One region of the Marivibrio sp. genome, then DNA from elsewhere that is predicted to be linked to it. Evidence: predicted binding sites of a transcription regulator. Region 1 holds the regulator's gene; each other region holds the start of a gene.
What was found. Region 1 encodes PhoB, which activates phosphate uptake and scavenging genes when phosphate is short. Its sites were predicted from a motif close to TNTCATAAAACTGTCA; they were not measured.

Region 2: a site for PhoB is predicted at 9,210-9,225, ahead of RIB45_RS14490 (CYTH and CHAD domain-containing protein). Genes of this name have one in related genera too.
Region 3: a site for PhoB is predicted at 9,641-9,656, ahead of RIB45_RS14480 (RNA degradosome polyphosphate kinase). Genes of this name have one in related genera too.

Annotation. Positions count from the first base shown of each region.
Region 1 covers NZ_JAVJQE010000007.1:136,216-146,681, reverse strand. The annotation lists gene RIB45_RS05820 (NADP-dependent malic enzyme) at 1-1,201, shown strand, start outside; gene RIB45_RS05815 (ATP-binding protein) at 1,256-2,605, shown strand; gene RIB45_RS05810 (substrate-binding domain-containing protein) at 2,895-3,932, shown strand; gene pstC (phosphate ABC transporter permease subunit PstC) at 4,172-5,551, shown strand; partial or broken gene RIB45_RS05800 (DUF3333 domain-containing protein) at 5,544-6,026, shown strand; partial or broken gene pstA (phosphate ABC transporter permease PstA) at 6,534-7,343, shown strand; gene pstB (phosphate ABC transporter ATP-binding protein PstB) at 7,492-8,238, shown strand; gene phoU (phosphate signaling complex protein PhoU) at 8,337-9,095, shown strand; gene phoB (phosphate regulon transcriptional regulator PhoB) at 9,092-9,793, shown strand; gene RIB45_RS05775 (Zn-dependent hydrolase) at 9,816-10,466, opposite strand, start outside.
Region 2 covers NZ_JAVJQE010000013.1:552,792-563,257, reverse strand. The annotation lists gene RIB45_RS14540 (Rne/Rng family ribonuclease) at 1-540, shown strand, start outside; gene RIB45_RS14535 (YHS domain-containing (seleno)protein) at 761-1,243, opposite strand; gene RIB45_RS14530 (ABC-F family ATP-binding cassette domain-containing protein) at 1,387-3,339, opposite strand; gene ndk (nucleoside-diphosphate kinase) at 3,593-4,015, shown strand; gene RIB45_RS14520 (hypothetical protein) at 4,138-4,281, opposite strand; gene purN (phosphoribosylglycinamide formyltransferase) at 4,404-5,090, opposite strand; gene purM (phosphoribosylformylglycinamidine cyclo-ligase) at 5,101-6,195, opposite strand; gene RIB45_RS14505 (DUF2066 domain-containing protein) at 6,302-7,477, shown strand; gene RIB45_RS14500 (HdaA/DnaA family protein) at 7,474-8,166, shown strand; gene RIB45_RS14495 (SDR family oxidoreductase) at 8,232-9,011, shown strand; gene RIB45_RS14490 (CYTH and CHAD domain-containing protein) at 9,254-10,466, shown strand, end outside.
Region 3 covers NZ_JAVJQE010000013.1:542,194-552,659, forward strand. The annotation lists gene RIB45_RS14445 (ABC transporter transmembrane domain-containing protein) at 1-702, shown strand, start outside; gene RIB45_RS14450 (23S rRNA (adenine(2030)-N(6))-methyltransferase RlmJ) at 714-1,559, shown strand; gene RIB45_RS14455 (pyridoxal-phosphate-dependent aminotransferase family protein) at 1,565-2,773, opposite strand; gene RIB45_RS14460 (EamA family transporter) at 2,812-3,735, opposite strand; gene wrbA (NAD(P)H:quinone oxidoreductase) at 3,895-4,542, opposite strand; gene RIB45_RS14470 (LysR family transcriptional regulator) at 4,639-5,535, opposite strand; gene RIB45_RS14475 (Ppx/GppA phosphatase family protein) at 5,634-7,172, opposite strand; gene RIB45_RS14480 (RNA degradosome polyphosphate kinase) at 7,219-9,417, opposite strand; gene RIB45_RS14485 (SixA phosphatase family protein) at 9,726-10,256, shown strand; gene RIB45_RS14490 (CYTH and CHAD domain-containing protein) at 10,231-10,466, opposite strand, start outside.

The sequences.
Region 1 (10,466 bases):
GCTGGCGCGCGAGGACGTGCCGGACGAGGTGGCCGCGGCCTACGGCGGCCAGCGTTTGCAGTTCGGGCCGGAATACATCATCCCCGCCCCCTTCGACCCGCGCCTCATCGTCGCGGTTCCGGCGGCGGTCGCCCAGGCGGCGATGGAGTCCAGCGTCGCTACGCGGCCGATCATGGACATGGAGGGCTATCGGACCGAGCTGCGCGCGCGCCTCGATCCCACCGCCTCGATGCTGCAGATGATCTTCGAGAAGGTGCGCAGCGACCCGCGCCGCGTCGTCTTCGCCGAAGGCGAGGAGGAGCGCGTCATCCGCGCCGCCGTTTCCTATAAGAACGCCGGCTACGGCGAGCCGGTGCTGATCGGGCGCGAGGAGATGGTGCGCGAGACGATGCGCAAGCTCGGCATCGACGAAAGCGTCGACATCGAGGTGCACAACGCGCGTCTGTCGGAGAACAATAAAAAGTACACGGATTTCCTCTATAGACGCCTGCAGCGCAAAGGACATCTCTATCGCGATTGCCAGCGGCTGGTGAATCGCGATCGCAACGTATTCGGGGCCTGCATGGTGGCGCTTGGCGACGCGCACGCGATGGTGACAGGGGCGACCCGCTCCTTCTCGGTCGCGTTCGACGACGTGACGAAGGTGATCGACCCGAAGCCGGGCGAGCGGGCGATGGGCGTGACCATTCTGCTCGCACGCGGCCGGACGATCTTCGTCGCCGACACCAGCGTGCACGATCTGCCCAACCCGGAGATGCTGGCCGACATCGCAACCGAGGCGGCCGCCTACGCGCGCCGCCTCGGGCACGAGCCGCGGGTGGCGCTCCTGTGCAGCTCGAATTTCGGCAACCCGATGCGCGACTCCACGGAGCGCGTGCGCGCGGCCGTCGAGACCCTCGACCTGCGCGGGGCGGATTTCGAATATGACGGCGACCTGTCGGCCGGCACCGCGCTGAATTACGAGCTGATGGAGCGAGTCTATCCCTTCTGTCGGCTGTCCGGCGCGGCCAACGTACTGGTGATGCCGGGCATCAATTCGGCCCATCTGGGCACCGTGCTGCTGCAGGAGCTGGGCGGCGGCACGGTGATCGGCCCCTTGCTGGTCGGCCTCTCGAAGCCGGCGCAGGTGGTGCAGATGGGCGCCAGCGTCAGCGATCTGGTGGCGACCGCGGCCTTGGCGGCCTACGATTCGCTGCTCTAACGCGCGGACGGCGACACCCCCCATCCCGCAGGGCGATGCGGGCGAGAGGCGACGATGATCGGTCCCGGCGTCAGATCCTTCCTTGCCGCGGTGCTGCCGGCGCTGGCGCTGATCGGCTGGTTCGTCCACCGCGACCTGATCGCGCCGGGTCCCGCCGTCATGCTGGTCGCGGCGATCGCCGGCGGATCGCTGTACGCGGTGCGCCGTCGCGTGAAGGCCGAAAAGGCCGCGCTCGACCGGTTGAACCGCATGGCCGAGGAGGCGGAGGCCCAAGCCGAGGCGCTGCGCTACAAGGCGAGCGTGGCGGACCGCATCGTCTCCTCGCTGCCCGACCCGTTGCTGTTTCTGGACCGACGTCGGCGCGTGGTTCGCGCCAATCGGGGGGCGGAGCGACTGCTGGACAAGAACCTCGTCGGCCGCGACATCGGCGAGGGCCTGCGCCATCCCGACCTGTTGGCGGCGGTGGACCGCGCCTTGGCGGGACAGGGGGCGCAGCAGGTCGAGGTCGCGCTGCCCGGGCCGCCGCCGGCGACCTTCATCGCCCGGATCGAGCCGGTGGAGCCGCCGCCCGCGCGACGCGCCGCTGAGGAGGGCGGCGAGCCGGACCAGGCCGTGCTGCTGGTCGACCTGCAGGACGTCACCGCCCTGATCCGCTCCGAACAGATGCGCGTGGATTTCGTCGCCAACGTCAGTCACGAACTGCGCACGCCGCTGACCAGCCTGACCGGCTTCATCGAAACCCTGCGCGGCCCGGCCCGGGACGACGCGGCGGCGCGCGACAAGTTCCTCGCCATCATGCAGGAGCAGTCGGAGCGCATGTTCCGGTTGATCAACGATCTCCTGAGCCTCTCGCGCATCGAACTGGACGAGCATAGCCGTCCGACCGAGCCGGTCGATCTGGCCGAAATCCTAGAGGGCGTGCGGGGCATGCTGGCGATGAAGGCCGAGCAGAGGGGCGCCGTCCTCACGTTCGCTCCGCCCGACGAGTTCCAGCCTGTCGTGCGCGGCGACGCCGATCAGCTGACCCAGGTCTTCCTCAATCTGGTGGACAACGCGATCAAGTACGGCGGACGCGGGACCGAGGTCTCGGTGCAGGTGCGGGCGCGCGATTCGCGCCGCCTTGCGGTCGACGTCCGCGATCAGGGCGCCGGCATCCCGGCCGAACACATCCCGCGCCTGACGGAGCGCTTCTACCGCGTCGACGCCGCCCGCTCGCGCGAGCTGGGGGGCACGGGCCTCGGCCTCGCCATCGTGAAGCACATCGTCAACCGGCATCGCGGCCGGCTGTCGATCACCAGCCGCGAAGGCGAGGGCAGCTGCTTCACCGTCACCCTGCCGCTGGCCGCCGAGGCGCGGCGCGAGGCGGCGGCGCCCCGCACGCCGCAACGGCGCGCGACCGGCTGACGGCGGCAGGCCGCCGTCTCTCGGCGCGCTCCGCCGCGAGGCGCTGCGAAGGGGATCGTTTCCCGGCGCAGTTGCGCGGCGCGACCCGCCGCTCGCGATATGACAGTCGGTCGGCGAAAGAATCGCGACGTCTAAGCCGCTGTCACGAAGACGTAATATTTCCATCATAAAAGCGCAGCGCCCGGGGCGTATCTCCCGCCCTAACGCTTAAGGGGGGACGGGCGTGACCGCTCCCCTTTATTGCGGACGCAACACGCTTCACGACACGACTCTCAGGATGGAAATCAGCATGAAGGCACTTACGAAAACCGTCGCGATCGCCGCTTTCGGCTGCGTCGCGATGGCCGGCGCCGCCGAGGCGCGCGACCAGATCCGTATCGTCGGTTCGTCGACGGTCTTCCCCTTCGCCTCGGCCGTGGTCGAGAACTTCGGCAAGACGACCGACTACCCGACCCCGGTCATCGAGTCGACCGGCTCGGGCGGCGGCCTGAAGCTGTTCTGCGCCGGCGTCGGCGTCGAGCATCCGGACATCACCAACGCCTCGCGTCGCATCAAGAGCTCGGAGATCGAGCGCTGCAACTCGAACGGCGTGGACAAGGTGACCGAGATCAAGATCGGCTACGACGGCATCGTCTTCGCCAACTCCAAGGCCGGCGAGGACGTCTCCCTGACCCGCGAGCAGATCTTCCTGGCGCTGGCCAAGGAAGTTCCGAATGCGGACGGCGAGATGGTCATGAACCCCTACAACAAGTGGTCCGAGATCGACCCGGCCCTGCCGGACGCCGAGATCGAGGTCCTGGGCCCGCCCCCCACGTCCGGCACGCGCGACGCCTTCGTCGAGTTGGTGATGTTCGAGGGCGCCGAGAGCATCCCCGCCATGGCCAAGATGGCCGAAGAGGACGAGGACGCCTTCGAGGAGGTGGCCGGCACCATGCGTGAGGACGGCCGCTTCATCGAGGCCGGCGAGAACGACAACCTGATCGTTCAGAAGCTGGAGGCCAACCCGGCCGCGTTCGGCATCTTCGGCTACTCCTTCCTGGAGCAGAACGAGGACGACATCCAGGGCGCCACGATCGACGGCACCCCGCCGGCCTTCGAGGCGATCGCCACGGGCGATTACCCGGTCAGCCGGTCGCTGTGGTTCTACGTCAAGAACGCGCATGTCGGCGTCATCCCCGGCATGAAGGAGTATCTGGACGAGTTCACCTCGAACGACGCCTGGGGTCCGGACGGGTATCTGGTCGACAAGGGCCTGATCCCGATGCCGGAGGCCGAGCGTAAGAAGTTCCGCGAGGCGGCCGAGAACCTGACCCCGATCGGTTCGTAAGGCGCTTCGCACCGGAGCCTTCGGGGGCGGCGGATCTTTCGGGGTCCGCCGCCCCTTCCGGCCCGGCTCTTTCCGGCCCGTCCCTTCGGCGGACGACGCCGTCCCGGCCCCGGCCGATTTTCCGCTATTCGTTCGTCCCTTTGCTTGCCGCGTCGACCCCGAATGGGTAGGAGGCGGCCCGTGATCCGCTTTGCTCAAGGCGCGCCGCGCGCGCCGACCGCAGGAGAGGCTCGTCCGTCATGACGCTCGCTTTCGCCGTCGCGCTGATCGTGCTGATCGGCTTCGCCTACTACCTCGGACAGAGCCGGGCGTTGAAGGCCCGCGACGGCCGCGGCGCCCGCCTCCATTCGCTGCCCAGCTATTACGGCATGTACGCCGCGCTGTGGTGCGCGATCCCGGCGGCGGCGCTGCTGGCCGTCTGGTCCGCCTTCCAGGGGACCATCGTCGAGCAGATGATCCTCGCCGACATCACCGAGGAGCTCTCCGGCCTCGATCAGAGCCGCATCGGCCTGGTGATGAACGACATCCGCAACCTCGCGACCGGCGGCATCACCTCCAGCGACCCGTCCCCGGCGATCCAGGAGGCGGCCGCGCGCTATTCCAATCTGATGGTCACCGCGAAGGCGGCGATGTTCGTGATCGCGCTGGCGCTCGGCTCCGGCGGGCTGCTGCTGGCGTTCCGGCGGATCAGCCCCGATCTGCGCGCGCGCAATCGGGTCGAGCGCATCATCATGACCGTGCTGATGCTGAGCTCGACCATCGCCATCCTGGTCACGCTCGGCATCGTGCTCTCGCTGGTCTTCGAGGCCTCGCGCTTCTTCGCCCAGATCCCGATCACCGAATTCCTGTTCGGCCTTCAATGGTCGCCGCAGATCGCCATCCGCGCCGATCAGGTCGGCAGCTCCGGCGCCTTCGGCGCGATCCCGGTCTTCGCCGGCACGATGCTGATCTCCTTCATCGCCATGTGCGTGGCGGCGCCGATCGGGCTGTTCTCGGCGATCTACATGGCGGAATACGCCAACCGGAAGGTGCGCGGCGTCCTCAAGCCGGTGCTGGAGATCCTGGCCGGCATCCCGACCGTGGTCTACGGCTTCTTCGCGGCGCTGACCGTGGCGCCGACGCTGCGTGATCTGGGCGATTCGATCGGCCTCGACGTCGCGTCCGAAAGCGCGCTGGCGGCCGGCGCGGTGATGGGGATCATGATCATCCCCTTCGTCTCGTCGCTCTCCGACGATGTGATTTCGGCCGTGCCCAGCGCGATGCGCGAGGGCAGCTACGGGCTGGGCGCGACCAAGTCCGAGACGATCCGCAAGGTCGTCCTCCCGGCCGCGCTGCCCGGCATCGTCGGCGCCCTTCTGCTGGCGGTCAGCCGCGCCATCGGCGAGACGATGATCGTGGTCATGGCGGCGGGTCTGTCGGCCAATCTGACGGCCAACCCGTTTGAGGCGGTGACCACCGTCACGGTGCAGATCGTCACCCTTCTGACCGGCGACCAGGAGTTCGACAGTCCGAAGACGCTCGCCGCCTTCGCGCTGGGGCTGCTGTTGTTCGTCGTCACCCTGATCCTCAACGTGATCGCGCTGCGCGTGGTCCGCAAATACCGAGAGCAGTATGACTGACGCGACCGCAAACGGAACGACGCCGGCGTCCCCGGACGAGGTCTCGAAGCGCGTACACGCCTCGTTGAAGCGCCGCTACGCCGCCGAGAAGCGCTTCCAGCTCTACGGCGTCGTCGCCATCGGGTTGGCGCTGACCTTCCTGTTCATCCTGTTCTACGACATCATCTCCAAGGGCTATTCGGCGTTCTGGCAAAGCCATGTGACGATAGAGGTCGAGATCGATCCAGGCGAGGTCGACCCGCAAGGAGATCGCAGTCTGGACAGCCTGCGCGACGGCAGCTATCGGGGGATCACCCGCGACGCCTTCACCGCCCTGTTCCCCACCGTCGAGGGTCGTAGCGAGCGGCGTCACCTGCTCGAGCTGATGAGCGGCTCCGCCGACGGCGTGGTGCGCCAGCGGGTGTTGGAGGACCCCTCCCTGGTCGGTCAGACGATCCCGGTCGAGGTGAAGCTGAACGACGACGCCGACATCTACGTCAAGGACAAGACGGTCGAGGTCGAGACGGCCGCCCGCGTCAATGGAATCGCCTCGCCGACGGGGACGAGCGGCGAGATTCAGATCCTGTCCACCGCCAACGACTTCGGCGCGATCCTGACCGCGGTGAAAGAGATGCTGGCGGAGCGGGCGGAAGATCTGCGCGACGACATCGAAGGCGACCGAGCGCGCATCGAGCGTTTCGAAAGCCAGCTGCAGTCGGTCGAGGACGAGGAGGTGCGCTCAGACCTCGAGAGCTCCATCGCCTCCTACGAATACGACATCGAGGAGGCGCAAAAACAGATCGAGGATCTGCAGCGCCGCATCGATCAGCCCGATGTCGCCGAAGCGCTGAACGAGGGGATGCCCTCCTATCTGGTGCGCATCAACGGCGGCGTCGTGAAGATCACCTCAGTGGACAACAGCCGCGCGACGGGCGAGGTCTACCTGCCTCTGGAGAGCGTGAACGACGCGCCCGCGGACTCGTGGGAGATCCTCACCCTGCCGGTCGCCGAATCCGACCGACGCCTCTCCGACAAGCAGGTCATGTGGCTGTGGGACCTGGAGAATCGCGGCCTGATCTCCTTGCCCTTCAACACCACGCTGTTCACCGCCGGCGACAGCCGCGAGCCGGAGCAGGCGGGCATCTGGGGCGCGGTCGTCGGCTCCTTCTACGTGTTGGTGGTCACCCTGCTGCTGAGCTTCCCGATCGGCGTCATGACGGCGGTCTATCTCGAGGAGTTCGCGCCGAAGAACAAATGGACCGACCTGATCGAGGTGAACATCAACAACCTCGCCGCCGTGCCCTCCATCGTCTTCGGCCTGTTGGGCCTGGCGATGTTCCTGAATTTCTTCGGGTTCCCGCGCTCGGCGCCGCTGGTCGGCGGCATGGTGCTGACGCTGATGACGTTGCCGACCATCATCATCGCGGGACGTGCGGCGCTTAAGGCCGTGCCGCCCTCGATCCGCGAGGCGGCGCTCGGCATGGGGGCGAGCCGCATCCAGGCGATGACCCACCACGTCCTGCCGCTCGCCATGCCCGGCATGCTGACCGGAACCATCATCGGCATGGCCCAGGCGTTGGGGGAGACCGCGCCCCTGCTGATGATCGGCATGGTCGCCTTCATCGTCGACATCCCGGGCGGCTTCACCGATCCGGCGACGGTGCTGCCGGTGCAGATCTACATTTGGGCGGACAGCCCCGAGCGCGCCTTCGTCGAGCGCACCTCGGCCGCGATCATGGTGCTGCTCGCCTTTCTGATTACGATGAATTTGACGGCCGTGCTGCTGCGCAAGAAATTCGAAAAGCGCTGGTGAGCCGAGCCGCCCCGAGCCGTCGACCCGCGAAGGAGCGATCCGAATGAGCGACCAGACCCAGACCGGCGTCCCCGAACACGCCGCCAACGCGCCCGCCGCCGCGCCGACTCCCACGGCCCCGAAGGCCCGCGCGGACGGCCGCACCAAGATGAAGGCGCGCCAGGTCAACGTCTTCTACGGCGACAAGCAGGCCCTGTTCGACGTCGACATCGACATCATGGAGCATGCGGTCACCTCGCTGATCGGCCCGTCCGGCTGCGGCAAGTCGACCTTCCTGCGTTGCCTCAACCGGATGAACGACGTGGTGGACATCTGCCGCGTCCAGGGCTCGATCGAGATGGAGGGCGAGGACATCTACGACCCCAAGGTCGACGTGGTGCATCTGCGCGCGCGCGTCGGCATGGTGTTCCAGAAGCCGAACCCCTTCCCGAAATCGATCTACGAGAACATCGCCTACGGGCCGAAGATCCACGGCATCGTGCGCAACAAGGCCGAATGCGACGAGTTGGTTGAGACCTCTCTGCGCAAGGCGGGCCTGTGGGAGGAGGCGAAGGACCGCCTGGATCAGCCGGGCACCGGCCTCTCCGGCGGGCAGCAGCAGCGGCTGTGCATCGCGCGCGCCATTGCGGTGCAGCCCGAAGTGATCCTGATGGACGAGCCGTGCTCGGCGCTGGATCCGATCGCGACCGCGAAGATCGAGGACCTGATCCACGAGCTGCGCGAGAACTACACGATCGTCATCGTCACCCACTCGATGCAGCAGGCCGCCCGCGTCTCCCAAAAGACCGCCTTCTTCCATCTGGGCGATCTGATCGAGTACGGCGAGACCGAGACGATCTTCACCAATCCCAAGGACGAGAAGACGCAAGGCTACATCACCGGACGCTTCGGATAAGAGGCGCCGCCCCGTCGGACGACGGGGCCGCACAATAGGTTGGTCGTCGGGCGGCGCGCGGGGGCGCGGGTCGTCCGCAAACGGGAAAGAGATCACCGATGTCGGAGCAGGGCACGCATATCGTCGCCGCCTATGATGAGGAATTCCAGCGGCTGACCAAGCAGATCACCCAGATGGGCGCGTTGGCCGAAACCCAGCTTCAGGCCGCGCTGCAGGCTGTGGAGCGGCGCGACGAAAAGCTTGCGGCCAAGGTCAAGGACCAGGACAAGCAGATCGACGCGATCGAGCGCGAGATCGACGCGCTGGTGATGCGCATGCTGGCGCTGCGCCAGCCGGTGGCGAACGACCTGCGCTTCATCCTGGCGACCCTGCGCTGTTCGTCCGAGGTGGAGCGGGTCGGCGATTACGCCAAGAACATGGCCAAGCGCGCGACCGCCTTGAGCCAGATGCCGGTCACGCCCTTGACCCGCGGCGTCGCACGCATGGGCGCGCTGGTGCAGGCGATGTTGAAGGACGTGATGGACGCCTTCCTGCAGGGCGACGTCGAGAAGGCGGTTGAGGTCTGGGAATCCGACGAGGAGGTCGACAGCCTCTACACCAGCCTGTTCCGCGAGCTGCTGACCTACATGATGGAGGATCCGCGGCACATCACGCCCTGCACCCACCTTTTGTTCATCGCCAAAAACCTGGAGCGGATCGGCGACCACGCGACCAACATCGCGGAGATCATTCACTTCCAGGTCGAGGGCGAGATGCTCGCCGATCGCCGTCCCAAGGCCGACGCCTCGAACTACACGGTGATGGATCCGGACGACGACGATCTCGGCGAGGATGCGGAGGAGGACCCCGGCCGATGAGCGGCTTGAAGCCCCGGATCCTGATCGTCGAGGACGAAACGGCGGTCGTGACCCTGCTGCGCTACAATCTGGAGCATGAAGGCTTCGAGGTGGACGCGGTTTCAGACGGCGAGGAGGCCCTCGTCGCGGTCGAGGAGAACCCGCCCGATCTGGTGCTGCTCGACTGGATGCTGCCGCAGCTCTCGGGCATTGAGGTCTGCCGCCAGCTGCGCAGGCGGCCCGGCACCAAGCAGCTGCCGATCATCATGTTGACCGCGCGCGGCGAGGAGGCGGACACCGTGCGCGGTCTCGACGCCGGCGCCGACGACTATGTGCCCAAACCCTTCTCGCCGGCCGAGCTGACGGCGCGGGTCCATGCGCTGTTGCGCCGCGCCCGCCCGGCGCTTTCCGAGGAATCGCTGACCGTGGCCGACATCCGCATGGACCTCGCCGGCCACCGGGTTCGCCGCGGCGAGCGCGAGGTGAAGCTGGGGCCGACCGAATACCGCCTGCTGCGCCATTTCATGGAGCATCCGGGCCGGGTCTTCAGCCGCGAACAGCTGCTCGACGCCGTGTGGGGCCGCGACGTCTATGTCGAGCTGCGCACGGTGGACGTCCATATCCGCCGCCTGCGCAAGGCGCTGAACGATGAGGGCGGCGCGGACCTGATCCGCACTGTGCGCTCCGCCGGCTACGCGCTGGAGCCGCCGGCGGGATAGAGGCGCCGCGCCGCCGCGCCCTTCAGGGGCCGACGCCCGCGCGCTCGGCGACGGCGTTCAACAGAACCGTCACCCCCGGGGCCTGATCTGCGGCCGTCGTCGCCTCCGCCTCGTTATGGCTGATCCCGTCGACGCAGGGCGTGAACAGCAACACGCTGGGGCAGAGATGGGAGAGGTGGTAGGCGTCGTGGCCCGCCTGGCTCATCAGATCCAGCGTCGCGACGCCCAGCCTTTCCGCCGTCCGGCGGCAGAGATCCATCAGGTCGGGGTCGAAGGCCGGGCCGCCGAAAGTCCAATCCTCAACGATTGTGACGGTGCAGTTGCTGCGCCGCGCCGCTTCGGGCAAGGCGGCGCGGATCTCCGCCTCCATTGACTGCGTGGTGGCGGCGTCCGGGCTGCGGAAGTCGACGAAGAGGGTCGCCTCGCTGGACAGGATCCCAGGCTTGTTCGGCCAGGCCTCAAGCCGGGCGATCGTGGTCTTGCCGTCCAGATGGGCGTATCGCCAGCCGATCTCGTCGACCGCGACGGCGGCTTGCGCGGCGCCGACCAGCGCGTTTTTGCGCCGGTGCATCGGCGTGGGGCCGGAATGGGCGTTGTCGCCGTCGATCCCGATGCGCATGCCGCGCGCGACATAGCCGCCGGTGACGATCCCCAGGGGGACGCCGGCGGCCTC
Region 2 (10,466 bases), on a different contig from region 1:
CGCCGCTCGCGGCGCAAGGCGCCGGAGGGCGAGGCCTCGGAGGCCGGCGACGGCGGCGAACGCGACCCCGAGGGCGAAAGCGCTCCCCAGGAGGTAGCGAAGGAAGCCGCCGCCGAAGCCGCGCCGAAGCCGAGACGCCGACGCGCCTCCAAGAAGCGGGAAGAGCCGGCGGAGGAAAACGCCGAAGCGGCGTCCGGTACGGGCGACGAGGGCGCGGACCCGGACGCCGAAGCGGCGCCCGAATCGGCGCCCGATGCGGCCCCCGACGCGGCGGAGAAGCCGGCCAAGAAAGCCCGCGCGAAGCGGCCGGGCCGTAAGCGTAAAACCGACGCGCCGGCCAAGCCCGAGCCGGCGGCGCCGGCGCCTGACGAGTCTGTAAATGAGCCGGCGGCCGATGCTGGGGCTCAGTCCGGCGACCAGCCGACGCCTGAGTCGGAGTCGCAGGCTGATCCGCTGGAGCAGTACGTCGTCACCGACGGCAGCGAGAAGAAGGGCGAGAAGCCCAAGCGAAAGGGCTGGTGGAATCGAATGCTCGGCTGAGGCCCGGATCGGCCGTCACAAGGAAGAAGGGGAAGCCGCCTGGCTTCCCCTTTTTCGTCGCCGCCTTCGCCTGTTCGCCTTCGCCTGGCCGCCTTTCCGCGTGCGAGGCCGGCCGGGGAGATCCCGGCAATGCCGACGATCCGGCCGGTTTGAGGGCTAAACGTCGTCACACCGGGCTTGTCCCGGGGAAAGGCCCGACCGCGCCGTCGGCGCCGCGGCCTCAAAGCTCTGACTTGATCTTCGGCCAATTAGCGTTCGCGGCCTCGATGAAGCCGGAGATGTCCGTCTCCCAGCGCTTTTGGATCTCGCGGTTGTAGTTGAGGTAGAGCGAGCCGTCGACGATCTTCCAGGCCTCGGGATCGATGCTGGCTGTGTAACCCTGGCTCACCGCCCAGGCGCAATAGCCGCCGTAGGCGGGCGCGTATTTCTCCGGATCCGCCTTGAACATCTCAAGATGGTCGGCGCTGGCGAAGCGCCACTCCGCGCCGTTCCAGTCGAAGGCGTGCGCCGAGGAGCCCTCAACCGGGGCGCCTTGCGTGAAGTAGGCGACGGGATCGTAGCCGTCGATCGCGACGCCGCCCAGCAGCGTCTGGTTGACCTGGTCGGCGGCGGCTGGGGCGGGCGTGAGCGTCCCGCTCGCGACCAATGCGGCCGCGGCGGGAAGCATCGCCAGAAGGGTGCGGCGGGAAAGGGGGGCAGTCATGGGCGTTCGCGCTCCTGTCGGTTGCGGCGCGCTCGACCTTTCCGCCGATGCGCGCGCTCGCTTCGCCATATTTGCCGACGGGGCGCGTCTGACAAGCGCGAGGCCGCATCGCTCACGCACTTGTCATCGTCGGTGAGGCTCGCCTACGCGTCGGCCTCGTCGGCCTGCGCGGCCTCCAACGCTTCATGCGCGGCGAGCCAAGCCTCCTCGGTCTTTTCGATCGCGCGGGCGAGGTCGCTCGAGAGTTTTGTGAGGTCGCTCAATCGAGCGGCCGGTCCGTCATAGGTGGCCGGATCGGCCAATTGCCCGTCGACGCGCGCCTTTTCAGCGTTCAGGCGGTCGAGCTTCGTCTCCAATTCCTTCGTCGCCTTGCGCAGCGGGGCCAGCTTTTCGCGCGCCTGCGCGCGGGCGCGGCGGTCGGCTTTCGGCGCCGCCGGCGCGGCGGGCGGCGGGGCGACGGGCTCGTCCGCCGGCGCGACGGCTTCCGCAGCGGCGGCCTTCGCCTCCGCCTTCTCTTCGGCGCGGGCGGCGCGGCGCTCTCGCTCAAGCATCGTGCGGTAATCGGCGACGTCGCCGTCGAACGGCTTCACGTCGCCGCCGCGCACCAACCAAAGTCGATCAGCCGTGGCGTCGACCAAATAAGGATCATGGGTGACGATCACGACCGCCCCCTCGTAGGCCGCCAGCGCCTGGATCAAGGCTTGCCGGCTGTCGATATCGAGATGGTTCGTCGGCTCGTCCAGCAGCAGCAGGTGCGGATGCTTGCGGCAGATCAGCGCCAGCGCGAGGCGCGCTTTCTCGCCCCCGGAGAGTTTGGCGATCTTGGTGTCGGCCATCGCTTGGGGGAAGCCGAAGCGGCCCAGATGCGCGCGCAGCTTGGTCTCGGCGGCCATAGGCTCCAGCGCTTGGATCTGCTCCAGAGCTGAGAGCCGCGGGTGGAGCTCCTCCATCGAATTCTGCGCGAAATAGCCGACCTCCAACTTGGAAGGCTTGCGCATCTTGCCGTCCAACGGCTTCAGCTTGCCGGCGAACAGTTTGAGCAACGTCGTCTTGCCGTTGCCGTTCGCGCCGAGGAGCGCGATCCGGTCGTCCATGTCGATGCGAAGGCTGAGCCGCCGCAGCACCGGCTTCGTCGGATCGTAGCCCACGCTCGCTTCCTCCAGCGCCACGATGGGCGGCGGCAGGATCTCCGGCGTCGGCAGGTCGAAGCTGACGGTCGGATCCTCGGCCGCGATGGCGATCGGCTCCATCCGCTCCAGCATCTTCAGGCGCGATTGCGCCTGTCGCGCCTTGGACGCCTTGTAGCGGAACCGGTCGACGAAGCTCATGATATGGCGGCGCTGAGCCTCCTGCTTCGCCTGCAAGGCTTTTTGGTGGGCCTGGCGTTCACGTCTGAGCGCTTCGAAATCGTCGTAGCCGCCGGTGTAGAGCGTCAGCTTGCCGTCGAAGAGGTGCAGGATTTCCGTCGGAATCCGGTTCAGCAGACCGCGGTCGTGACTAACCAGGATCAGGGTGCGCGGATAGCTCTGCAAGTAGCTCTCCAGCCACAGCGCGCTTTCCAAATCGAGATGGTTGGTCGGCTCGTCCAGCAGCAGGATGTCGGGCTCGGCGAACAGCGCGCCGGCCAACGCGACGCGCATGCGCCAGCCGCCGGAGAACTCGCGTACCGGGCGGGCCTGCGCCGCTTCGTTGAAGCCGAGGCCCGAAAGAATGCGCGCGGCGCGCGCCTCCGCCCGGTGCGCGCCCAGATCTGCGAGGCGCGCGTGCAGTTCGCCGATCCGATCAGGGTCGGTCGCCGTTTCGGCCTCGGCGGTCAACGCGGCCAGCCGCCGGTCGGCCGCCAGAACGTGGGCCAGCGGCGGACGATCGTCCGCCGGCGCCTCCTGCGCCACCGCGCCGACGCTTTCTCGCGCGCCGTAGGTCACCTCGCCGCCGTCGGCGGCGATATCGCCCAGGATCAGACGCAACAGGGTCGTCTTGCCCGTGCCGTTGCGCCCGACGAGGCCGATGCGGTGGCCGTCGGGGATCTGGGCGCTGGCGCCGTCCAGCAGCACGCGGCCGCCGACGCGCAGCGTGATGTCGCGCAGGATCAGCATGCGCCGGGGGATAGCAGGTTGCGCCGCCTTTGCAAGCGTCCGCGAAACCGGGCCGCGGCGCAGGGTCGCTCAAGCGCGCGCTCGGGCGAGGGCGATGCTGCGTTGCAACGCTTGCCCCGCTCGGACGCTGCGTCTATAAGGCGCGCGGCTTGCGGGGCGGGCCTGATCGGCCGGCCCCGCGTTCCCGGAATTCCACCAGAGCCGACGCGCCTTCACGGGACGTCCGCCGCGAGACACTGAGGACCGAGACGAAATGGCTGTCGAACGCACCCTGTCGATCATCAAGCCTGACGCGACCCGCCGGAACCTGACCGGCAAAATCAACGCGATGTTCGAAGAGGCGGGCCTGCGCATCGTGGCGCAGAAGCGCCTTTGGCTGACGAAAGAGCAGGCGGAGACCTTCTACGCCGTGCACAAGGAGCGCGCCTTCTTTAACGATTTGGTCGCTTTCATGACTTCGGGTCCCGTCGTGGTCCAGGTGCTGGAGGGCGAAGGCGCCGTCGCGAAGAACCGTGAAGTCATGGGCGCGACGAACCCGGCCAACGCCGACGAGGGCACGGTGCGCAAGCTGTTCGGCGAATCCGTCGAGGCGAACTCGGCGCACGGCTCCGATTCGCCGGAAAACGCGGCGATCGAAATCGCCTACTTCTTCGCCGGCGTCGAAATCGTCGGCTGACGCCGACGCGCACAAGTCGGCGTGCTGAACGAGAAAACGCCGCCTCGGGCTCCCGAGGCGGCGTTTTTCGTATCCGCAATCTGCGATCTGCGATCTGCGCTCGCCGGGCGGCGGGCGGCCGATCAGACCAGCCAGGCCGCCAGGATGATCAGCACCAGGCACGACCCCACAACGCCGGTTACGATCAGCTTCTTCATCCGCGCATAGGTCTGCAGATTTTCGCGCGGCGCGCGGGTGAACTCCAACTCGTCATGTGCCATGGCCATCGTCCCTTTCATCCTTCCCCCGAAGGTGTTGCGCGCGCGTCGGTTTTCTCCAACGCCTTGGTTCGGCGCGGCCGATTTTACCCATGCCGCGGCGGCGCTCAAGCAAACTCGGTCGTTCGACGTCAGCTCGCGCGGCCGTGAGGGTCGGCGGCGTCGACGCTCTCCCAGCCCAGGCGGAGAGGCCCGGGCGCGCCGTCGATCCGGACATGGTCGTCGACGACCTTCAGTCGCCCGTCGCCCAGAAGTTTCAGCGCCAACGGATAGATCGCATGCTCGCGGGTCAACACGCGCGCGGCCAGGCTGTCGACGTCGTCGCCGGGCTCGACCGGGACTTCCGCCTGCACGACAAGCGGGCCGTCGTCGAGCGCCGGGCGCACGAAATGCACCGTGCAGCCGTGTGTCGCGACCCCGTCGGCGAGCGCGCGGGCGTGGGTGTGCAGCCCTTTATAAGCGGGCAGCAGCGAGGGGTGAATGTTCAGCATCCGGTCGCGCCAGGCCTCCACGAAGCCTTCCGTCAGGACCCGCAGGAAGCCGGCGAGGCAGATCACCTCCACGTCATGCCCGCGCAGCAGTCGATCCAGATCCGCCTCGAACTCCTCGCGCTTGGCGTACGGGCGGTGGTCGAGAACCGCCGTCTCCACGCCGGCGCGCCGCGCTCGCGTCAGGCCGAACGCGTCCTCGTTGTTGGAGACGACGAGGGCGATTTCGGCCGGAAAGCTCGCATCGGCGCACGCGTCCAGCAGCGCCTGAAGATTCGTGCCGCCGCCGGACAGGAGCACGCCGACCCTGAGCTTGCGAGCCTGCGCCATGTCGTGCGGGTCAGCCGTCGATCCCGGCGATCGAGACCGCCGGGCCGTCTTCGCGCGCGACCAATTCGCCGATCCTTACGGGCGACTCGCCCGCTTCGACCAGGGCGGCGCTGACGGCCGCCTCACGCTCCGGCGCGACGGCCAAGACCATGCCGACGCCGCAGTTGAAGGTGCGGTGCATCTCGTGCGCGTCGACGCGACCGACTTCGGCGAGCCATTGAAAGACCGGCGGTTCGTTCCAACTCCGCTCGAGCCGACAGGACAGCGTCGCCCCGGTTACTCGCGGCAGGTTCTCGTAAAACCCGCCGCCGGTGATATGGCACAGCGAATGGACCCCGCCGGCGCGGATCGCGGCGAGGCAGCTTTGAATGTAAAGCCGCGTCGGCGTCAGCAAGGCGGCGCCCAGGCTCGTCTCCGGTTGGAACGGGGCCGAGTCGTCGAGCGCGAGACCGCTGCGCTCTACGATCCGGCGGATCAAGCTGTAGCCGTTGGAGTGCGGGCCGGAGGAGGGCAGGCCGATCAGCACGTCGCCTTCGGCCGTCTTCGAGCCGTCGAGCAACTGGTCCCGCTCCACCGCACCGACGGCGAAGCCGGCCAAATCGTAATGACCGTCGGCGTACATGCCCGGCATCTCGGCGGTCTCGCCGCCGATCAGCGCGCAGCCGGCCTCCTTGCAGCCGCCGGCGATGCCCTCGACCACTGCGGCGGCCGTATCGACGGCCAGGCGGCCGGTTGCGAAATAGTCCAGGAAGAACAGCGGCTCGGCGCCTTGGACGACCAGATCGTTGACGCACATGGCGACCAGGTCGATCCCGACCGTATCATGCTTGTCCGCCTCGATCGCGAGCTTCAGCTTGGTGCCGACTCCGTCGGTCCCCGCAACCAGGATCGGATCCTGATAGCCCGCCGCCTTCGGATCGAACAGCGCGCCGAATCCCCCGAGCGCGCCGTCCGCGCCGGCGCGCCGCGTCATCCTGGCGAATGGCTTGATCCGGTCGACCAGCGCATTGCCGGCGTCGATGTCGACGCCCGCGTCGGCGTAGGTCAGGCGCCCGGCGCCGGCGTCGTTGGGCTTGTTCGAAGCGGATCGGTCGTTAGGGTCCACTCTGGCGTCCTCGCCGGGCGGCGCGCTATAAATGGCGCGGGTCTGAAGGGGTGGGGACGTCCCGTCCCGAGTTCCGCGGACCATAGTGAATAGGGAGCGTTTTGCAATGCTGCTGGTAGGGCTGACGACGCATCGGCTATGGCGGACCTTCCGCAGGTGCGCGACGTGCGCCGCGCTGGCGCTGAGCGTCGTCGGCGCGTCGGCCGCCCTGGCGCAGGACGCCGGCGTCTACACCGTCGCCGGCGTCGAGGTCGACGCCACCGGCGAGAACGATGTGGCCGCGAAGGAGGCCGGCGTCGCCGAAGCCAAGCGCACCGCCTTCCGTCGGTTGTTCGAACGCTTGACGATCGAACGCGACGCAGATCGGCTCCCGCAGATCGAACCCGACCGGCTTGAAAGGCTGATCCGCGACGTGACGTTCGAGGAGGAGAAGTTCGGCGGCGGGCGCTATCTGGCCGAACTGACCGTGCGTTTTCAGGAGGACGCGGTGAGCCGTCTGATGCAGCGCGACGGGATCGCCTACGCGAAAACCCGCTCGCGCCCGTTGGTGGTGGCGCCGGTCTACGAGCCGTCGGGCGGCGCGCCGACGCTGTGGAGCGGGGCCAATCCCTGGCTTGACGCGTGGCTGGCCGAAGCGGCGCCGGGCGGCCTGGTTCCGGTGATCGCGCCGCTCGGCGACCTGGGCGATATCGGGGCGATCGACGCGCAGGGCGCGCTCGCCGGCGACTCTGAGGCCTTGGCGGCGTTGGCCGCGCGCTACGGCGCCGGCGGCGCGGTCGTCGCGCATGCGCGTGAGGGGGCGGGCGCCGGACTGTCGATTTCAATCGCCGTGTCGGCGCCGGGATGGCCCCCGGTCTCGACCGTAATCGGCGTCGACCCGCCGCCCGCCGAAAGCCTTGAGGCGCGCGCAAAAGAGGGCGAAGAGCCGCCCGACGTTGAGGAGGCGACGCGCGCTGATGCGGTCGCGCGCGTCGTCGACGTGCTGGAAGAGGCGTGGACCCGCGAGAATCTGCTGCGCTACGACCTGGGCGGCACCGTGCTTGCGATGACGGCGCCGATCGCCGGCCTTGACGATCTGGTCGCGGTCGAACGCGCGCTGGAGGGCGCGCCGCCCGTGCGCAGCGCGACCTTGATCCGCACCACGATCACCGAGGCGGCCTTCGACGTCGAGTATGTCGGGGACATCTATCAGCTGCAGACGGCCTTGTTGCAGCGCGGCCTGACCATCGCGCTGTCCGAGGACGCCGCCAGTTGGACCCTGCGCCGCACCGACGCGCAATGAGCGCGAAGCCCGCCAGACCCGAACAACTGCCCCTCGCTCTTCCGCACCGCCCTGCGCGCGGGCGCGAGGACTTTTTGGTTGCGCCCTGCAACGAGGCGGCGGTCGCCTGGATCGACCGATGGCCCGACTGGCCGGCCCCGGCGCTGACGCTTTACGGACCGGAAGGCTCCGGCAAGACGCACCTGCTGCACGTCTGGGCCGAGGCGGCGGGCGCGCCCGTCTGGTCGGCCGCCGATCTGCGGGTCGAGGGATTGGACGAACGCCTCGGCGCGCGGCGCTGGGTCGCCGTCGACGCAGCTGATGCGGCGGCGGAGCCGGACGCGCTGTTTCACCTGTTCAACATGTTGCGCGAGCGCTCTGGCGCGATGCTGGCGGGCGCGCGCGTCGCGCCGGCGCGCTGGACGATGGGGACGGCGGATCTGCGCTCGCGCCTGGCGGCGGCGCCGTCGGTCGCCCTCGGGACGCCGGACGACGCGCTGTTGGGCGCGGTGTTGATGAAGCTGTTCGCCGATCGTCAATTGCCCGTCGCGCCTGAGTTGATCGAGTATCTGAGCGCCCGCATGCCGCGGACGTTTGAGGCCGCGTTGTCGCTGGTCGACCGCTTGGACCGGATGGCGTTGGCCGAACGCAAGGGCCTCACGTTGCCGCTGGCGCGCCGCGCGTTGGAGAGCTTGGACGAGAGCGAATGAGCGGCGGATGAGCGGCCGCTTGCGCCGCATGGCATGGGAAAATCGGAACAGGAGGACGCGAGACAATGGATCTGGGACTGAACGGCCGCACGGCGATCGTCTGCGCGGCGTCGAAGGGTTTGGGGCGGGCCTGCGCCGAGGCGCTGGCGGCGGAAGGCGTCGATCTGGTGATCAACGCGCGCACCGCCGAGACGCTGGAGAAGACCGCCGAGGAGATCGCCGCCGCGCACGGCGTGAAGGTGACGCCCGTCGCCTGCGACGTGACCGCCGCCGAGGGCCGCGAGCAGGTGCTGGCCGCCTGTCCCGCACCGGATATTCTGATCAACAACGCCGGCGGTCCGCCGCCCGGCGACTTCCGCGATTGGGATCGGGAGGATTGGGTCAAGGCGGTCGACGCAAATATGCTGACCCCGATTCTCCTGATCAAAGCCGTCGTCGACGGCATGATGGAGCGTCGCTTCGGTCGGATCGTCAACATCACCTCGGCGGCGGTGAAGGCGCCGATCCCGATATTGGGTCTCTCGAACGGCGCGCGGGCGGGCCTGACCGGCTTCATCGCCGGGCTGAGCCGCGAGACGGTGCGCTGCAACGTCACCATCAACGGCCTGCTGCCCGGGCCGTTTGACACTGACCGGCTGAAAGGAACGCTCAAGGCGCGTGCGGAGAAGGAAGGCCGGTCGGTGGAGGACGTCCGCGCAGAGGTCAGCGCCACCAATCCGGCCGGCCGAGTAGGCGATCCGGCCGAGTTCGGTCAGGCCTGCGCTTGGCTGTGCGGCGCGCAGTCCGGCTTCATCACCGGTCAGAACATCCTGTTGGACGGCGGCGCGTTTCCGGGGACGCTTTAGGGCGACCGCCCCTGAATCTCGAAAAAGCCTGTCAGCCCGGTCGGCCGTCAGGTCGACCCGGGATATCCCGGGCCATGCACATGCGCCGAGATCCCGACTCTCCGTGTCGCTTCGGCTGGGATGACATGGTGCGGCCGGTCGCCCTCGAAGCTGGTCGCGGAAAGGTTTCAACCGCGTGAATTTTTCGTGACGCCGGCTTTTCCGTTTGATTGCAGGCGCGCGACCTTCCTATCAAAAGGGGTATGAGCGAGCAGGAAATTGAATTGAAGCTGGTGTTGGGCGCGCGCGCCGCCGCTAAATTGCGTCGCGATCCGCAGCTGCACCGGCTGAAGCGCGGGCGCGCGGCGAACCGGCGGTTGATTGCGGTGTATTTCGATACCGACGATCTGGCCCTGAAAGACGCCGGCGTGGCCCTACGCCTGCGCCAGGAGGGGCGCCGGCGCGTGCAGACCGTGAAAGCCCCGGCGGGGCCGGCGGGCGGAGTTCAGACGCGCGTCGAGGTGAACGCCCCGATCGCCGGCGACGCGCCGGATCTGGACCTGATCAGCGATGACGGCGTTCGCACGCGCGTGCGTAAGGCCTGCGCCGAGCGATCGCTGCGGCCGGTCTTCTCCACCGACGTCAAGCGCACGCTCTGGATGATCGAGTGGGGTGATAGCCTGATCGAACTCGCGCTCGACCACGGCGAGATCCGCAGCGACGGGGCGTCCGCGCCGGAGACGATCTGCGAGGCTGAGTTGGAGCTAAAAGGCGGCTCGCCCGCCGATCTCCTCGCCTTCGCCCATGATCTGCGCGAACGCGTCCGCTTCTCGGTCGGCGCGGCCAGCAAGGCCGCGCGCGGCTACGCGCTCTTTCTCGGCGCGCCGACCCCGCCCAAGAAGGCCGGCTCTCCCGACCTCGATCCGACGATGAGCGCGCGCCAGGCGTTGGCGACGATTCTGTCAGGCGGCGCGGCGCAGCTGCTGGCGAACGAGCCGGTGGTGCGCCGGGGCGAGGATTCGGAGGGCGTGCACCAGGCGCGCGTCGCAGTGCGCCGGACCCGCGCCGCGCTCAGCGCCTTCAAGCCGATCATCGAGGACGCGCACCGCAAGCCGCTCGCGAAGCGGCTGCGTTGGATGCAGGGGGCGCTCGGCCCGGCCCGCGACTGGGACGTCTTTCTGGAGGAGACGCTCGCCCCGCTGCTGCGGGAGCGCCCGGGCGGCCCTGGGCTTGAGGCGCTTCAGGCGATCGAGGCGCAGGCGCGCAAGCGCCGAAAGGCGGGTTACAAGCAGGCGGTGAAGGCGTTCGAGAAAAAACGCTGCCAGCGCCTGATCCTCGATCTGGACGGCTGGGCCTTCACCGACAATCCGAAGGCGCACGCGGTCGCGATCGGGCGTTTCGCCGCCGAGTTGCTGGACGCGCGCCATGCCAGGATCCTCGTCGACGCCAAGGGCGATCCGTCAGCGCTGCCCGTCG
Region 3 (10,466 bases), on a different contig from region 1:
GGTCTGATCGAACACCGCAGCGCGCCCGTCACGAAAAAGGAGGACAAGACCGGGCACGAAGGCTCCGCCGTCTCGCTGATCGCCGCGGAGGCCGAAAAGGTCGGCGCCTTCGCCGGCGACGCGATCTCTCAGCCGCTGATGCAGGCGGGCATCATGCTCTCCGTCCTCGGCTACATGCTCTACATCGACTGGCGCACGGCGGCCGCCTCGCTCGCCGTCTACATCCCGGCCGCGGCGCTGGCCCCGATGGTGCAGCGCTGCATCAACCGCCACGTCCAGCGCAAGACGACCCTGATGCGCCGGCTGGGCGACGTCACGGCCGGGACGGACGCCGCGGAGGACGGAATGGCCCCGGGCGGCCTGCGCGCCCGCCACGCCGACCGGCCCGAGATCCTGACGCTGGACGTCATGAAGGCGCGGCTGTGCATCTTTCTCTACAAGTTCGGCTTCAAGGCCTTCAACAATCTGATGGGCGAGTTGGGGCGGCTCTCCGTGCTGTTCGTCGGCGGCTGGTTCGTGATCCAGGGCGAGACCGAGGTCGGCGTGCTGGTCGCCTTCCTCTCAGGCCTCGAGAAGGTTGCCGATCCGGCGCGCGAACTCCTCAACTTCTACCGCCAACTGAGCCAGAGCCGGGTGCAGTACGACATCCTGCGCCGCGCGGTGGATGACGGCGCGGTGGACGGCGCGCGCGGCGCGGGCTAAAGCCTCGCGCCATGAACTACCGCCACGCCTATCACGCCGGCAACTTCGCCGATGCGCTCAAGCATTGGGCGCTGCTCGCCACCCTCGAGCGGCTGACGGCGAAGGCGAAACCCTTCTTCGCGCTCGACACGCACGCCGGGGCCGGCTTCTACGATCTGGCGCGCGAGCCGTCGGGCCGCACCGGCGAGGCCGACGGCGGGATCGGGCGCCTGCTCACCGCGGCGGCGGACGCGCCCGAAAGCCTGCAGCCCTATCTGGACGCCGTCCGCGCGTTGAACGAGGGCGAGCCGGCCTTGCGCTGGTATCCCGGCTCCCCCTATCTGATCGCCGCGCGCCTGCGCCCCGAAGACCGGCTGATCGCCTGCGATCTGGAGGCGGGCGAAGGCGCGACGCTGGCCGAGACGCTGGCCCCCTTCCCCAACGCCAAACACCATCTGGGCGACGGCTACGCGGCCGTGCCCTCGATGCTGCCGCCGACGGAGCGCCGCGGTCTCGTCCTGATCGACCCGCCGTTCGAGCGGCGCGACGAGTTCGAGCGCCTGGGCCGCGCCGCGGCGCTGGGGGTCAAGCATTTCGCGAACGGCGTCTTCGCGCTGTGGCATCCGATCAAGGACCGCGCGGCGGTCGACGCCTATCTGGCGGCCCTGCCGCGGCCCAAGGGCGGGCTGGCGCAGATCGAGCTCGCGGTCGCCGCGCCGACGGCCGACGGCCCGCTGACGGCCTGCGGCCTCACGCTGCTCAACCCGCCCTATGGTCTGGTGGAGACGATCGAAGCGGGTCTGCCCTGGCTGGCGGCGACGCTCGCCGCCGGCGACGGGGCGGATGCGCGCGTACGCTGGCTGGCCGCGCCCGCGTAAGGAGCCTACTCCGCCGCGCGGACGCTCTCCAACGGGTCCTGCGCCAGGCTTTCGATCGCCGCGTCGAGCGCGCCGGAGCCGATCGAGACGCCGAGGCGGCGCATCGCCGTCTCCAGCGCGGCGAGGCCGCCCAGGACCATCGGCTCGTTGATGTCGCCCATATGGCCGATGCGAAACGCCTTGCCCTGGAAGCGCCCCAGCCCGCCGGAAATCGAGACCCCGAAACTCTCGCGCGCCAGGCGCCGGACGCTTTCGGGGTCGAAGCCTTCGGGGACCAGCACGGTGGTGACGCTGTCGGCGCGGCTCGCCGGCTCCAGCGCGTTGAAGGACAGGACGCCGCCCGCGCTCCACGCCTCGACCGCCGCGCGCACCGCGCGGGCGAGGCGGCCGTGGCGCTGAACCGCGCCGGCCAGCGTCTCCTCGCGCAGCATGGCCAGCGCCTCGTCCAGGCCGAAGATCATCAATTCCGGCGCAGTGCCGCAGAAGCGCTGATAGTGCTGGCCCTTCTCGCGCTCGATCCAATCCCAGTAGCGCCGCGGCGTCTTGGCCTGCAGCCCGACGCGCTTCGCCTTCTCGTTCGCCGCCACCATGGCGAGGCCCGGCGGCAGCATCAGCCCCTTCTGCGAGGCGGCGACGGTCACGTCGACGCCCCAGGCGTCCATGCGATACTCGGTCGTCCCCAGTGAGGCGATCGTATCGACCATGAACAGAGGATCGCGGCCGGACGCGTCGATCGCCCGGCGCACGGCCGCGACGTCGCTGGTGACGGAGGCGGCGGTGTCGGTGTGGACCATCAGCACCGCCTTGATCGCGCCGTCGGCGTCGGCGCGCAGCGCCTCCTCGACCCTGTTCGGGTCGATCGGGCGCCGCCAGTCATTGGGGATGGTGCGAGCCTCGACTCCCAGCGCCTGCGCCATGTCGCGCCAGCCTTCCGAGAACTGCCCCACCTCCGGGATCAGCACCGCATCGCCCGGAGAGAGCGTGTTGGCCAGCGCCGCCTCCCACGCGCCGTGGCCGTTGGCGGTGTAGAGGAAGACTGCGTGCTCGGTCTCGAAGACCTGCTTCACCTCCTCGAACAGCCGATCGCACAGGGCGACGAAATCGGGGCCGGAGAAATCGACCGGCTGGCGGTGCATCGCGTTCAGGATGCGCTCCGGCACCGGCGTCGGCCCCGGAACCATCAGGAAATCCCGCCCCCGTCTGACGGTGGTCATGACCGCTTCCTTCTTCGAATGACAACGCGCGGACAGGCTCAACTTACGCCCCACCGCCGGGGGGTCAATCGGCAAGAGCGCGGAGGCGGAGGTTCCGAGGACGCCAACCGCCTCGGCGTCTGATACGCCGCCTGGCTAACCCACACAGCGCCAAGTGCGACCGCGGCGCCCACCCCTTGGATCGGCGTCATGGATTGGCCAAGCCAGATCCATCCGAGGGCCACCGCCGTCACCGGACTCATCATCCCCAACATAGAAACCGCCGCCGGTTCGATCCGCTCGACCCCTCTGAACCAGATCCAATAGGTCGCAGCCGCACCGACTAGCCCAAGCCATAGAAGACCGCCCAAATGGACCATATCGAGCGCCGGCGGTTTGGGTTCGGCGAAGAAGGCGAGCGGGAGCAGCGCAAGGCCGCCGGCGGTGAGCTGCCACGCGGTGAAGCTCAGCGCCGAGACCGGGGGGCGCCATTTTCGGCTGAGCACCGTGCCCGCGGCCATCGCCGCGGCCGCCCCCAAAGCCGCTGCAAGCCCTAGCGGATCGAGCGCAGCGCCGGGTCCCAACAGTAAGAGGCCCACGCCGCCGACGCCCGCCAACGCGGCGACGACAGAAACGGGCCGTACCGGCGTCCCGAGCCATCCCCACGCCATGCCGATCGCCAGCAACGCCTGAAGCGAGATCACCGTCGCGGCCACGCCGCCCGGCAGACGCTGCGCCGCGACGAAGAGAAGCGTCCAGAACGCAGCGAAGTTCAGCACGCCCAGCAGAAAGACGCGCCCTATCCAAGCGCGCGGCGGGAAACGACGGGTTATGGCGAGGAGCAGAAGACCGGCCGGCAACGCGCGCAGGACGGCCAGAGTGATCGGATACCCCTCGGGCAGGAATTCGGTTGTTACCAGATAGGTGCTGCCCCAAACGGCGGGGGCCAGCGCCGTGATCAGAAGATCGGCGGGTCGGGTCATGGTCGGATCTCCGGAAGCGCGCTCACCACCGGAGCGCTGCGGGCGTGCGACGGATATCGGGCGGGGGCGCCAGACCGAGGTCGCGCCTCAGACAGGGCGGAACGGGACGCATCAGCTCACGACGACGCATTGTCGCCTGGAGCAAGGCCGCGAGCCGATTCAGGAGGCGCATGAGAGCGCCTCTTCACTCTGTCGGAAGAAACGGTTTCCTGCGGTCAGGCGCGCGGCCAAGCCGGCGACGAGGGCGCCTTGAAAACGGGCGCCGGCGATATCTGTCTCGGTCGGCCGCAAGGACCCGTCCGCGCCCGCAATCGTCCCCGCGCCATAGGGCGCGCCGCCTACGACGCCCTGCGAGGCGGTCTGGCCGGCGAAGCTGTAGGGCAGGCCGACTATGAGCATGCCGAAATGCTGGAGCGGAATCTGGGTGGAGAGCAGCGTCGCCTCATGGCCGCCATGTTGGGAGCCGGTGGACGCAAAGACCCCGGCGACCTTGCCGACCAACGCATTGCGCGCCCACAGCCCGCCGGCCTCGTCGATGAACTGTTTCATCTGGGCGGCCATCATTCCGAAACGCGTGGGCGTGCCGAAGAGAAATCCGTCATAGTCTGCGAGATCCGTCGGCGACGCCTCCGGCGTATCGTCGGGCGCGTAACCCGCCCGCTCGCGGACAGCCGCCGGGACCGTTTCCGGGACGCGGCGCAGATCGACAGCGACGCCGGTCACGCTGCGAGCCCCTTCGGCCTCCGCTTGCGCCAACGCGCGAACATGGCCGTAGCTCGAATAGTAGAGAACAAGAATGCGGGTCATGAGATCCTCGCCGGGTTGTGATTGAACCGTCGGCAGGATGGGTCATGGCGCGCGCCGGATTAACCGACGCGCTCTGAGATCACTCTTTACGCGGGCTCACGAATGACCGCGCTGCAAGCCGTCCCGGAGATGATCGATAAAAGCGGACGCCCGCGCTTCCAGTCCGACACGCGAGCCCGTCACCGCGAAGATCGACGGCGCCGGAAGCTCGTAATCGGGCAAGACGCGAACCAACGTCCCCTTCGCCTCTTCGGCCCTGGAAATAAAGTCGGGCAAGGTCCCGATCCCCTCCCCCGCGACGAGGAGGTCGCGAAGCACGAGACTGTTTCCAACGCGCACCGCCGGATCCAGCGTCATGTCGATAACGCCTCCCGGGCCGATAAGCGACCACTGCGTTAGATGGTCGGCGAGGAGAAAGCCGATGATCGGATGGCTAGCAAGCGCTTCAGGCCTTTCCGGCGTCCCGTTCCGGGCTGCATAGTCGGGCGATGCGAAGATGCGCTGTCGAACGATTCCGATCTTCCGCGCGATCAGCGTCGAATCCGGCATCGTCGGTCGGATGCGGATGGAGAGATCGAAACCCCCTTCGATCATATCGACGACCCTGTCGTCGAGCGACAGGGTCAGCCGCAGTTTGGGATGCGCGCGCAGGAAGCCGGGCAGCAAGGGAGCGATAGCCGTCTGTCCGAAGGAACTCGGCGCGTTGATCTTCAGATGCCCGCCGACCTCGCCGGCGCCTTTGCGGATACGGTCCTCCACCTGACCGACCGCGGACACGATCCGAAGCGCCTCGTCGTAGAAGACCCGACCGCTTTCGGTGAGCGCCATGCTGCGTGTGCTGCGGGAGAGTAGGCTCGCCCCTAGGCTTTCCTCAAGAAGCTTCACCTCTCGGCTCAACAAAGCCGGCGAGACGCCGAGATCGTCGGCGGCCCGCGCAAAGCTGCCGCGTTCGACGATGCGGCAGAAAGCGTTCATGACCGACAGCTTGTCCATGATCGATTCAAAGCACGATCCCGCCCCCAAGGAAATGTCGCGATAGATTGGAGGTGATGTTGAAGGGGCGGGACGCATACGGCCCCGCCCGCCCGGCCTCACCCCCGCACCACCTCCGACTCCGCGCCCAGCGCCTTGGCGAGCGTGGCGAGGCGGCGCTCGACGACTTCGCCGGCCATGTGGCGCTGGTCGGCCGGAACGTGAAGGCGGATCAGGCCGTCCGCGCGGGCGAGCTCGAAGCGGCTGAGCTGGCGCGTGATCCCGCCCGAGAGCGTGTAGGCGAGACGCATCGCGAGGCCGATGGCCCGCGCCCGCTCGATCTCCTCGCCCGGCAGCAGGGCGCGCACGGTCTCCATCTGCGGGCTGTCGCCGTCCGGCTGACTGTGCCGCGCGGCGACGGCCACCGCGATGAAGGCCCGGCCCGGATGGTCGAGACCGACGACCGGCAGGCGCATGACGCGCATCAGCGCATGTTCCGCGCGATAGTCCGGGTGCTCCCACCGCGCCAGATCGGAGAGCAGGCAGGCGGCGTGCCGCAGTCGGCGCTGTTCCGCGCTCTCGTCCTCGAACAGGGCGGCGATCCAGGAGAAAAGATCCTCGCCGCCGACGACCAGCGCGCGTTCGTGATGGACGATGTGCCGGCAGGCGGTCAGCAGCGGATCCTGCGCGCGTTCGGCCGGCGAGAGACGCTCGAACAGGCAGCCCTCGCGCAGGCCGTGGGCGGAGAACACGACGTCCTTGGGCTGCATCGCCGCGATCACGCGGTTGAGCAGCATCGATGCGTAGGGCAGGGTCTCGATCCGTCGCTTGCTGACGCCGGGGATCTTCTGCAGCGTGCCGGGCGAGAGCTTGGCGATGAAGTCGGAAAACTCCGCCGCCTCTTCCGCGCGGATGCGGTAGTGGTGGATGATGTGCAGCGGATAGCGCTCCTGCTCCATATGCAGGCGCGCGAAGCTGCGCCAGGCTCCGCCGACGACGTAGAAGGTCTTGCCCTTAGCCTTGGGGAGCCAGGAGACGTCGCGCAAGCGCTTGTCGATCAGCTCCTTCGCCTTGGCGGGCTTGGCGACGAGCTTGGCGTCGAGCCTGAGCGGGCCGAGGGGCAGCGTCGCCTGCGCGCCCGTCTCGCCGCCCCCGCCCGCGCCCCCGCCGAGTTCGACCAGCTCCACGCTGCCGCCGCCCAGATCGCCCATCACGCCGTCCGCCTCCGGCGTTCCGGAGAGGACGCCGAGACCGGAAAGCCGCGCCTCCTCCTCGCCCGAGAGCACCTCCACGTCGTGCCCGCAGATCGTGCGCGCCCGATCGACGAAGTCCTGGCCGTTGGCCGCCTCACGCACCGCTGCGGTCGCCAGCAGATCGACCCTGCCCACGCCCATCGCGCGAACCACGTCCATGAAGCGCGGCAGCGCCTCCAGCGCGCGCTCGACCCCTTGCCCGTCCAGCCGGCCGGTGGCGTCCAGATCGCGGCCGAGCCCGCAGAGCAGCTTTTCGTTGAAGACCGGCAGGGGCGCCCGATCGGAGCTTTCATAGACCACGAGCCGGATCGAGTTCGACCCGATATCGACCACCGCGGACGGCGGCGCCTTGGGCGCCTTGAGACGGTCTCGGGAATCGCTGGCCGATGGGGCGGTGATGCTCATCGTAGGGCAAACTGCTCGCTTTAGACGGGACGGGACGGCGAGGCGATCAGCCGGACTTCGCCGCCGGGGCTTTGCGCTTGCGCCCGGCGGCGGCCTTGGCCGCCCCCTTCTTGGCGCCGACGGCCTTGCTCGCCTTGCGCGCCCGGCGGATGGCCTTGCCGCGGCCGGACAGGCTGGGATTGGTCATGAAGAAGACGTGGCAGTTGAAGCCCTTGCCGACGGGCTCGTGGCGTTCGTATTCGCCGGTCGGCTCCAGATCCCAGGTTTGCGCCTCGTCATTGAGGTTGGCGTACATCACCTGCTCCAGGATCTGGCGCTTCACGGTCTGGTTTTGGATCGGCACCAACGACTCGACCCGCCGGTCGAGGTTCCGCGGCATCCAATCGGCCGAGGAGATGAAGACCTCCGCATCCAGCGAGGGCAGACCGTGACCGCGCCCGAAGCAGACGATGCGGCTGTGCTCCAGGAACCGGCCGACGACGCTCTTGACCCGAATGTTCTCGCTCAACCCCTCGATCCCGGCGCGCAGGCAGCAGATGCCGCGCACCACCAGATCGATCTGCACGCCGGCGCGGCCCGCTTCGTACAGCGCGTCGATCAGGTCGCCGTCGACCACGTTGTTGACCTTAACCCAGATCTGCGCGGGTCGGCCGGCCTTGGCGTGCTCGATCTCGGCCTTGATGCCGTCGAGCAGACGCTTGCGCAAGGTGAGCGGCGCGAGCGACAGCCGCTCCATCTCCTCCGGCGTGGCGTAGCCGGTCATGTAGTTGAAGGTGCGCGCTGCGTCGCGCCCCAGCGCCGGATCGCAGGTGAAATAGCTGAGGTCGGTGTAGATCTTGGCGGTGATCGGGTGATAGTTGCCGGTGCCGTAATGGACGTAGGTGCGCAGGCCCGAGCCCTCGCGCCGCACCACCATCGAGACCTTGGCGTGGGTTTTCAGGTCGACGAAGCCGTAGACCACCTGCACGCCCGCGCGCTCCAGATCGCGCGCCCAGCGGATGTTCGCCGCCTCGTCGAAGCGCGCCTTCAGCTCGACCAGCGCGGTGACGGATTTGCCGTTCTCCGCCGCTTCGCTCAGCGCCGCGATGATCGGGCTGTCCTTGCTGGTGCGGTAGAGGGTTTGCTTGATCGCGATGACCGCCGGGTCCTGCGCCGCCTGGCGCAGGAACTGGACGACCACGTCGAAACTCTCATAAGGGTGGTGGACGATGATGTCCTTCGCCCGGATCGCCGCGAAGCAGTCGCCGCCATAGTCGCGGATGCGCTCCGGAAAGCGGGCGTTGAAGGGCTCGAACAGCAGGTCACGCCGTTCGTCGACGATCAGCTGACTGGCGTCCGACAGGCCGAGGATGCCGTCCAACGCGAAGACGTCCTCCGCGTCGGCGTCCAGCTGATCGACCACAAAGTCGCGCAGATCCTCCGGCATCGCCGCTTCGATCTTCAGCCGGATGACGTGCCCGCGCCGGCGCCGGCGCAGCATGCTTTCGAAGGTGCGGACCAGATCCTCGGCCTCTTCGTCGATCTCGACGTCGCTGTCTCGGATCACCCGGAACATGCCCTTGCCCACCACCTCGAAGCCGGGAAACAGCCGATCGAGGTAGAGGCCGATCACCTTTTCCAACGAAATGAAGCGGATCTTCTGACCGGGCAGGCGCACGAACCGATCCAGATTGCTCGGGATCGGCAACAAGCCGTTCATGTGCTTTTCGTCGTCGGGTCGCAACAGCTCCAGCGCCAGCACCAGCCCCTTGTTCGGGATGAACGGGAACGGGTGCGCCGGATCCACCGCGAGCGGCGTCAGCGCCGGGAAGATCTGTTCAAGGAACCAGCCGTCGAGCCATGTGCGCTCCCGGCTCGTCAGGTCGTCGGCCTCCAGGATCTGAACGCCCTTCTTGGCCAGTTCCTTGGTCAGGACGCGCCAGATCTCCTGCTGCTGGTTCATCACCCGCCCGGCCTCTTCGGCGATGGCGGCCAGTTGCTGGGCCGGGGTCAGGCCGTCCTGGCTGGGGGTGGAGATGCCGGCGGCGACCTGCCCCTTCAGACCGGCGGCGCGGACCATATAGAACTCGTCGAGATTGCTCGCCGAAATCGACAGGAAACGCAGGCGTTCCAGCAGCGGATGCTGGGCGTTCATCGCCTCCTCCAACACGCGCGTGTTGAAGGCGAGCCAGCTGAGCTCCCGGTTGATGAACCGCTTGGGGCCGAACTCCTGAACGGACTTGACCGTGCGTCCGGCCTCTTCGATCTGCTCGACGACCTCGCCGGGAGCCGGAACCGGCCCGTCCGCCGCGCCGGCGGGCGGCGGCCGATGGGCGGCGCGCACGGCCTTCTCCTCCGGGTCGGCGGAGACCCCGGCGCTCTGGGCGGCGCCGTCGGCGGCGTCGATGGGGCTGTCGCTGGACGTCACGATTTCGTCTCCCGATCCGGCTATGCTTAAGGTTGACGGGCCTTTAGGTAAAGCCGATGTGTGACAGCTTGATGCACACAGTCTAACACGCCTTCCCCGCCGGGGTCCGCCCCCGCCCTCGATTTTCGACGCGAGACGCGCCGCCCATGCTCACGCTCTTCCTGCTCCGCCACGCCAAATCCAGTTGGACCGACACGGGTTTGAGCGACTTCGAACGGCCGCTGGCCCCGCGCGGTGAAAAGGCCGCGCCCAAGATCGGGGCGTTCATGGCCGGCGCCGGGTTCGAGCCTGACTTCATTCTGTGCTCCAGCGCCCAACGCACCCGCGAGACGCTGGCCCTCGTGCTGCCGCATCTGGGCGGCGACGCGGAGGCGCGCCTGACGCGCGGCGTCTACGAGGCCGACGACGAAGGCGATCTGCTGGCGCAGCTCGCGGCCCTCGACCGCGAGACGCCGGCGCCCGCGCGCGTGCTGCTGATCGGGCATAACCCGGCGATGCAGGACCTCGCGCTGCATCTGACGGGCCGCGGCGTGGAGGCCGACCGCGCCGCGTTGGCGGAGAAGTTCCCGACCGCCGCGCTCGCCGTCCTGACCTTCGATGCGGATCAGGGATGGACGGGGCTGACGGCGCAGTCCGGCCTGCTCACCCATTTCATTCGGCCGAAAGAGCTGACCTGACGCCGCCTTCGCGCGCGTCGTCGCGCCAGAAGGCCGGCGCCGCTTGGAACGTCTCCCAACAGGCCGCCAGCTTGGCGAGGCCCGCTTCGACCCGCGCGGCCTGAAATCCCTCGATCCGGTCGACCGCCTCCGCGTCGAGCCCCTCACGCGGATCATCTGCGCCGGCGAGCTCCTGCAAGAGGCCGTGCGCAACGGCCGCGTCATTCAGGC